DNA from 4 places in the Providencia huaxiensis genome. Region 1 is predicted to be linked to each of the others. Evidence: predicted binding sites of a transcription regulator. Region 1 holds the regulator's gene; each other region holds the start of a gene.
The links. Region 1 encodes PurR, which represses purine synthesis genes. Its sites were predicted from a motif close to CANGCAAACGTTTGCNTG; they were not measured.

Region 2: the regulator PurR is predicted to act here: its motif matches at 1,032-1,049, upstream of purT (formate-dependent phosphoribosylglycinamide formyltransferase).
Region 3: the regulator PurR is predicted to act here: its motif matches at 810-827, upstream of purM (phosphoribosylformylglycinamidine cyclo-ligase).
Region 4: the regulator PurR is predicted to act here: its motif matches at 908-925, upstream of CYG50_RS20665 (NCS2 family permease).

What each region holds. Positions count from the first base shown of each region.
Region 1 is NZ_CP031123.2:1,146,958-1,149,168, reverse strand. It holds gene sodB (superoxide dismutase [Fe]) at 1-457, shown strand, start outside; gene purR (HTH-type transcriptional repressor PurR) at 900-1,925, shown strand; gene punR (DNA-binding transcriptional activator PunR) at 1,935-2,211, opposite strand, start outside.
Region 2 is NZ_CP031123.2:2,745,938-2,748,148, reverse strand. It holds gene rarD (EamA family transporter RarD) at 40-966, shown strand; gene purT (formate-dependent phosphoribosylglycinamide formyltransferase) at 1,090-2,211, shown strand, end outside.
Region 3 is NZ_CP031123.2:1,822,997-1,825,207, forward strand. It holds gene upp (uracil phosphoribosyltransferase) at 1-538, opposite strand, end outside; gene purM (phosphoribosylformylglycinamidine cyclo-ligase) at 891-1,931, shown strand; gene purN (phosphoribosylglycinamide formyltransferase) at 1,931-2,211, shown strand, end outside.
Region 4 is NZ_CP031123.2:4,082,320-4,084,530, reverse strand. It holds gene CYG50_RS20665 (NCS2 family permease) at 1-851, opposite strand, end outside; gene CYG50_RS20660 (amino acid ABC transporter permease) at 1,037-1,789, opposite strand; gene CYG50_RS20655 (amino acid ABC transporter permease) at 1,791-2,211, opposite strand, start outside.

The DNA.
Region 1 (2,211 bases):
CCTCATCAAAGGTACTAACTTTGAAGGAAAATCTTTAGAAGAAATAATCAAAACTTCTGAAGCAGGGGTTTTTAACAACGCGGCACAAGTTTGGAACCACACTTTCTATTGGAATTGCTTAGCGCCAAACGCTGGTGGCGAGCCGACAGGAAAAGTTGCGGAAGCTATTAATAAAGCATTCGGTTCTTTTGCTGAATTTAAAGCTCAGTTTACTGATGCAGCAACCAAAAACTTCGGTGCTGGATGGACTTGGTTAGTGAAAAAAGCAGATGGTAGCCTTGCAATCGTAAATACATCGAATGCTGCGACCCCAATTTCTGGTGATGATAAACCCGTGTTAACCGTTGATATTTGGGAGCATGCTTACTATATCGATTACCGCAACGCCCGCCCTAAATACTTAGAAAACTTCTGGGCACTGGTTAACTGGAAATTTGTGGAAGAAAACTTAGCATAGTCACCTAGCAAGTATTGAAACAAAGCATAAATAGACAAGGGCGAGATACACTCGCCCTTTTATTTCACCCTACTTGAGGCTGAAATAAAATCAGAAAATATGTGCAGCAAGAAAGATAATCATTGCTAATGAGCCCAATGCAGCAAGCAATCCATATTTAACATCTGTATCCATGAGTTCCTCTCATTCTAATGTAATTGAATTAACAAATAACCATGCAATAATTAAGGTTATTAAGTATACATATCCAAAAAAGTAAAACTAGTGTCTATATCACATGTTATAACATCAATTATTTCTTTCGTTTTTGCGCTAGATCAGACAAAATCGACAACAAATCGCTAAATTATTGCCAGCAAAGGATCAATGCATCAATATGCAGGTAATTTTTTAACAAGAATTCTTATTGAGACCGGTTATTGGTCAGGAGTTTTTTTTCCCCATGGCAACGATTAAAGATGTGGCGAAACGCGCTGGCGTATCTACCACGACTGTATCCCATGTTATTAATAAAACGCGCTTTGTGGCCGATGATACTAAGACAGCGGTCTGGGCTGCGATTAAAGAGCTCAATTATTCACCGAGTGCAGTTGCCCGTAGTTTAAAAGTTAATCATACAAAGTCGATTGGTTTACTCGCAACCTCAAGTGAAGCACCTTACTTTGCGGAAGTCATTGAATCAGTTGAAAATAGTTGTTATGAAAAAGGTTACACGCTTATACTTTGTAATTCCCATAATAATTTGGGAAAACAAAAAGCGTATTTGCAAATGTTAGCGCAAAAGCGCGTTGATGGCCTACTCGTGATGTGTTCTGAATATCCAGATACGTTAATTAGTATGCTTGAAGATTATCGCAATATCCCAATGGTGGTGATGGATTGGGGAACCTCCCGAGGTGATTTTACAGACAGTATTATTGATAATTCATTCCATGGTGGGTACCTTGCAGGCCGCTATTTAATTGATCGTGGGCACCGTGATATTGGTGTGATCCCAGGTTCGCTCGAAAGAAACACCGGTATCGGCCGCTTAACAGGCTTCCAAAAAGCAATGGAAGAGGCAAAGATCACACTGAGAGACCAGTGGATAGTGCAAGGTGATTTCGAACCTGAGTCTGGTTATAAAGCAATGATGCAAATTTTAAGCCATAAACAACGCCCTACCGCGGTATTTTGTGGCGGCGATATCATGGCGATGGGGGCCATTTGTGCGGCTGATGAAATGGGGCTACGTGTTCCACAAGACATTTCAATCATTGGTTATGATAATGTACGAAATGCGCGCTATTTTACCCCAGCATTGACCACTATCCACCAACCAAAAGAGCGTTTAGGCCAAATGGCCTTCACTATGCTGCTCGATCGTATCGTAAATAAGCGCGAAGATGCTCAAACAATTGAAGTCCACCCTCGCCTTGTAGAACGTCGTTCTGTCGCTGACGGTCCATTTATCGATTACCGTCGATAAGACAAATAGTTAAGTTGAAAGCCACTCTGCGTTGAGCGTTTCGTTATCGCCAAGGTAATCTAATAACCAACGGAGCGCGGGTGATGTGTTATTTTCCACCCAAGTTAAACAGCAAGGACTGGGTGGAAATGGCTGGGCTAATGCTAGCTCAACTAATTGGCCTTTTTCACAAAGCGGAGCTGCTCGATGCTCAGGTACCATTCCAACGCATAACCCGTTAACTAAACAAGCTAGACCATTTTCCCAGTAAGGCACGACAAGCCGACGTTGGTTATCAAGTGCCCAA
Region 2 (2,211 bases), 1.6 Mb from region 1:
GAGCTAATATATTTAATCAGATTGTATTGTGGATAAATTATGTTGCTTCGCTCGGGAGTGGCCCTTGCTATTTTTTCCTATATCTTATGGGGAATAACACCATTATTTTATCGTTTACTTCCCGGCGCTGAACCTCTAGAGCTGCTTGCTGAACGTCTTATCTGGTCTATCCCTATACTTTTTTTTGTTCGCTTAATTATTAAAAACAAATCTTTGTGGTGCCAGGTATGGTCTGATAAACGATCGATAATCCTCTGTTTATTTAGTTCGTCGGTTATGGCGATATCTTGGACAACATTTACCTACGCATTAACTCATGGGCAGGTGTTAGCCGCTAGCCTTGGGTATTTTATTAACCCATTATTTTCTATTTTACTTGGCGTTTTGTTTCTTCGCGAACGGCTTGTTTTCGCAGAAAAAATGGCTGTTATTTTTATTTGTGCGGGGGTCGGTTACCAAATTTGGCAGTATGGTGAATTACCTATTTTAGCGTTAGTTATGGGTAGTGCATTTGCGATATATGGGTTAATTCGTAAATTTATTCGATTTGATGTGATTACGTCTTTATTTCTAGAGGCACTTTGGCTACTTCCTATCGCAATAGCGATCACGTGGTGGTTAGTATCTAATGGTTTAAGTGAAGTGGCACAAGGCGATTGGCAAATCAAAATTCTTTATATGTTGGCCGCTCCTGTTACGATAATTCCGTTGCTCTTTTTTACAGCAGCAATTAAAAGAACATCATTAACGGTGATCGGGTTGGCACAATATATAGAACCAACAATTCAATTTTTATTAGCCGTATTTTTATTTAATGAGCTATTTGATTGGGTTAAAGGCATCAGTTTTTCATTCATCTGGGTTGGTTTAATGTTTTGTGTATTCGCTATTTTACGCAAACAGTATATTAAATTTTCACATAAAGACCCCTTTATTACAGGGCGTGATAAAACACCGCTAGATTAATTTATTGATATTATTATCAAATGGTTATGAGGTTTTTGTTTTGTGACTTTTTATCCTTGATAGTAAAAGCAATCGATTGCGTATATAATTGATATTAACTTTTTGTCGGTAGGGTTATCAATTATGAATCAATTAGGTACTGCGCTGTGTAAATCAGCAACAAAAGTGATGTTGTTAGGCGCTGGAGAGTTAGGCAAGGAAGTGGCGATTGAATGTCAACGGTTGGGTATCGAAGTTATTGCAGTTGATCGCTATGATAATGCGCCGGCGATGCATATTGCACACCGCAGTTATACGATAAATATGCTTGATGGCGAAGCGCTGAAGCAAATCGTTTTAATTGAAAAACCCGACATTATTGTGCCTGAAATTGAAGCGATTGCGACACAGGTATTAATGGAGCTTGAACAGCAAGGGCAAAAAGTGGTTCCGTCAGCGAAAGCCATTGTGCTTACTATGGACAGAGAAGGGATCCGCCGATTAGCCGCAGAAGAGTTGAAGCTGCCAACATCAGAGTACCAATTTGTGGATAGCAAACCCGATTTTGTCACAGCGGCAGAAAAAATTGGTTTTCCTTGTATTGTTAAACCGGTGATGAGTTCGTCAGGGAAGGGGCAAAGTGTGATCCGCTCTCAAGATGAATTAGAGCAGGCTTGGGATTACTCACAGCTAGGTGGGCGAGCAGGGCAGGGACGTGTGATTGTTGAAAAAATGGTTAATTTTGATTTTGAAATTACATTGTTAACGGTCAGTGCGATAGATGGTATTCACTTTTGTGCACCCGTGGGGCATCGGCAAGAAAAAGGCGATTATCGTGAGTCTTGGCAACCACAGTACATGAGTGAGGTTGCATTGAAAAAAGCGCAGGACGTTGCTGAGAAAATTGTTACCTCTCTAGGGGGCTACGGAATATTCGGTGTTGAATTATTCGTGTGTGGTGATGATATCATCTTTAATGAAGTTTCACCTCGCCCTCATGATACGGGGATGGTGACACTTATTTCACAGAGTTTATCTGAATTTGCCTTACATGTGCGTGCATTTCTTGGTTTCCCAATCGGTGTGATCCGCCAATATGGGCCAAGCGCTTCAGCCGTTATTTTACCCAATTTACACAGTCAAAATGTGGTTTTTTCACATATAGGTTCAGCGTTGGGGTCTGATACCCAATTACGATTATTTGGTAAACCTGAAATTGCAGGTACTCGCCGATTAGGTGTTGCTTTGGCTATTGCGGATTCTATT
Region 3 (2,211 bases), 680 kb from region 1:
TGTATAATTCAACATCTGGATGCGCAGCTTCCAAAGCTTTTAAACCTTCTGGCGCGGCAACAAGGACTAAGATTTTAATTGAGGTACAACCCGCATTTTTTAATAAATCAATGGTGGCAATCATTGAGCCACCCGTTGCTAACATTGGGTCAACGACTAATGCCATACGTTCTTCAATGTTAGATGCGAGTTTTTGGAAATAAGGGACAGGCTGCAGTGTTTCTTCATCACGATAAACACCTACCACACTGATACGTGCACTTGGAATACTATCTAATACACCATTCATCATACCAATACCAGCACGGAGAATTGGTACTACAGTGATTTTCTTACCTTTAATTTGTTCTATTTCTACAGGACCACACCAACCATCGATAGTCACTTTTTCAGTTTCAAGGTCAGCAGTTGCTTCATAAGTCAGTAGGCTACCAACCTCTGAGGCCAGTTCACGAAAGCGTTTAGTGCTTATATCATGATCTCGCATCAGGCCGAGTTTATGTTTAACGAGAGGGTGTTTTACCTCAACGATCTTCATGGGTTTCTCCTACTATTTAAGACGGCGGCGGACAAAAAAATCGCCGGATTATACCTCTTTTAGCTTTAGTTGCCACTAGATAACGCTTGATTTTGGTCAAAACAACAACGATTAACACAATTTTTTTTAAAATTATACCTCATATCAGTTAAGTTGAAATTGGCCAAACCGCAAATTTGATTTAAATAAAACTATTTATTATTTCTCTGTACTGCTTTTTAGCTTTCATATCCTTTGATTATGAGTACCCAAAAATTTCCAACACAAAGCTATCGCAAACGTTTGCCTAGCCTGTTAGAATAATGTCAGTGATGTTATTTTTCTCAAAAATGTAATTGCCTTGGGGGCCGTAGTGACTGATAAAACCTCTCTCAGCTATAAAGATGCCGGTGTTGATATTGATGCGGGTAACGCCTTGGTTGAACGTATTAAAGGTGTCGTAAAAGAAACCCGCCGCCCTGAAGTGATGGGCGGGCTTGGGGGATTCGGTGCATTATGTTCCCTACCGCAAAAATACCGTGAGCCTGTTTTAGTTTCAGGCACTGACGGTGTCGGTACCAAATTACGCTTAGCAATGGATTTAAAACGTCATGACTCTATTGGGATTGACCTTGTCGCTATGTGTGTCAATGATTTGATCGTTCAAGGCGCAGAGCCTCTGTTTTTCCTTGATTATTACGCGACCGGTAAACTGGACGTTGATACCGCTGCGAGTGTGATCACTGGTATCGCTGAAGGCTGTAAACAATCGGGTTGCGCGTTAGTTGGTGGTGAAACCGCAGAAATGCCGGGGATGTACCATGGTGAAGACTACGATGTGGCTGGTTTCTGTGTTGGCGTAGTTGAACGCTCAGAAATCATCGATGGCAGCAAAGTGAGTGCTGGGGATGCTTTAATTGCTTTAGCGTCTAGCGGCCCTCATTCAAATGGCTATTCGTTAGTTCGCAAAATCCTTGAAGTCAGTCAAACTAACCCAGAAGAAACACAATTAGATGGGAAACCTTTAGCTGATCACTTATTAGAGCCAACACGCATTTACGTTAAAAATGTATTAGAACTGATCGCAAATAGTGATATCCACGCCATTGCACACATAACAGGTGGGGGTTTCTGGGAAAATATTCCTCGCGTACTCCCTGACAACACACAAGCAATTATTGACGGTAGCAGCTGGCAATGGCCTGCTGTCTTCAACTGGCTACAGCAAGCTGGTGATGTTAGCACTCACGAAATGTACCGTACGTTCAACTGTGGTGTCGGTATTATTATTGCCCTGCCACAACAGGAAGTCGCAAATGCGCTTGCTCTGCTGAACAAACTTGGTGAAAACGCATGGCAAATCGGTACCATTGGCGCATTACCCGCAAGTGAAGAGCAGGTTGTGATCCGCTAATGAAAAAAATTGTTGTCCTCATTTCTGGCAGTGGCAGTAATTTACAATCATTGATTGATAGCTGCCACTCTGGGGCAATTGGCGCTCAAATTGTTGCTGTTATCAGCAATCAAGAGAATGCTTATGGTCTTGTTCGAGCACAACAGGCTGAGATCCCAGCCTGTTATTTAGATGCGAAACAGTATACTGACCGCCAAGCCTATGATGCTGCCTTACTCGCACAAGTTGACCAATTTCAGCCTGATTTAGTCGTGTTAGCCGGTTTTATGCGCATTTTATC
Region 4 (2,211 bases), 1.6 Mb from region 1:
TCATTCGTAATACCCGCTTTGTCAGTCACACCTATCATGGTGCCTGATGAGTCAAACAAGTTAACTAACATAAAGGCAAAAATCACACCGGATAGCGCTAAGTCTAAAGAGCCAGAGAAATCAACTTGCCCCACAACGCTCGTGATACTCGGCGGCATTGAGAATATCCCAGAATATTTCACATCCCCTAGAGCTAGGCCAATCAATGTTGTCACTGCAATAGAAACTAATACCGCGGCATGAATATTGCGTGCGGCAAGAATAGCGATAATAAAGAAACCGAGTGCTCCCAGCCAAACATTATGGTGGGTTAAGTTACCGATAGAAACTAACGTGTCCGGGTTCGCAACAATAATACCGGAATTTTTCAGCCCCATCATGGCAATAAATAAACCGATACCGCTGGTAATACCAACGCGTAGGCTAAGAGGAATATTGGCGATAATCCAATAACGAATGCGAAATAGCGTCAGAATAAATAACCCGACAGCTCCCCAGAATACCGCGCCCATCGCGATTTCCCATGAGTACCCCATCGCTCCAACAACAACAAAAGCAAAGAAGGCATTCAGCCCCATGGCTGGCGCAACAGCAATAGGTAAATTCGCCAGTAATCCCATCAAAATACTGCCAATAGCCGCAATCAAACAGGTAGTGACAAATACCGCTTTGATATCCATTCCTGCAACTGAGAGAATTTGAGGGTTAACGAAGACAATATAGACCATCGTTAAGAAGGTAGTGAAGCCAGCAACAACCTCAGTTCTTGCTGTGGTGCCATGTTCTTGTAATTTAAAAACACGCTGAAACAAGCCCTGCGGTTGTGCCGAGCTAGAAGATTGATTACTCATTAGATATCGCGCCCAAAAAAAGTTTTTTTCGCCCTATACTACAATTAAAAATCACAAAAGAAAACGATTGCGTAAACTGTAATGGGCAAAAATGTCCTAACTAACTGATACACTTGAGTGAAATAATAAAAGAATTGATGGTAACTAATAGAAGAAGTGGTGGTTATTTCACCACCACGTTTAATTTAAGACAGTGCTAATAGTTTTTGTCGACGCCAAAACAATAAACGATGTTTCGCTGCCAGTTTCTGAGGCTGATGTTGCGCACTAAGCCTTTTCGCCACCCTATTTGCAATAATTTCTACCGCAAAGCACATCACAAAATAAATAAATGCGACGAATAAGAAAACTTCAAGAGGATAAACCATTTCACGGTTATTCACTTGTGTCGCCAAAAATGACAGCTCAGCGACCCCAACAATATAAGCCAATGAGGTATCTTTAATTAATGCCACCCACTGGTTAATAAATGACGGAACCATCATACGTAAAGCCTGTGGTAATACGATATTCCACAATACCTGCCAGCGGCTAAACCCCAAGGACATCCCGGCTTGCCACTGCCCTTTACCTATCGCTAAAATACCCGCTTTCACGGCATGAGCCAAATATGCAGAGGTAATCAATGCCAATGCACATACAACTGTCGCTATCCCAGGAATTTCCGTGCCCAATAACATCGGCAACAAGAAATAGGTCCAAAAAATCAGCATAATTACTGGAAATGCACGGAAAAAACCTAATACTGCAGCGAATAGGTTAACCCAAAAACCTCGCAGCATGGCTAATGCAATCCCCCCCAATGTACCTAATACAATAGAAGCTGCACCTGCAAGCAAGCTAATGACTAACGTCAGTGCTGCGCCTTCTAATGGGCCATCCGGGAAAGTGCCAAATAACAAATATTGCCAGTTCTGCTCAATAATCGAAAAATCCATCTTATACCCCCTGAGCCAAATTACGCTGCTGGCGCCACTGGCCCCAACCTTCCATCACTGCAATAATGGCAATATACAAAACGGTTGCCACGCCAAAGGCTGCGAAGGTTTGTAATGTCTGGCTATCTACTTGGCGAGAAACATAAGACAGTTCCGCTACACCTATTGCCATTGTTAATGATGAATTTTTCACCACATTCATATATTGGCCTAGTAGCGGAGGCATAGCGATTTTTACTGCTTGCGGTAATACCACCAGTTTCATGGCCTGCCATGAAGTTAGCCCTAATGCAAATGCCGCATATTTTTGCCCCTGACGAACACCGCGGATCCCTGCTCGAATTTCTTCAGCGATAAATGGCACGGTATACAGGGTCAAACCAATAAAGCCCGCTAAAAATTCAAATGACGGCCAACCCACT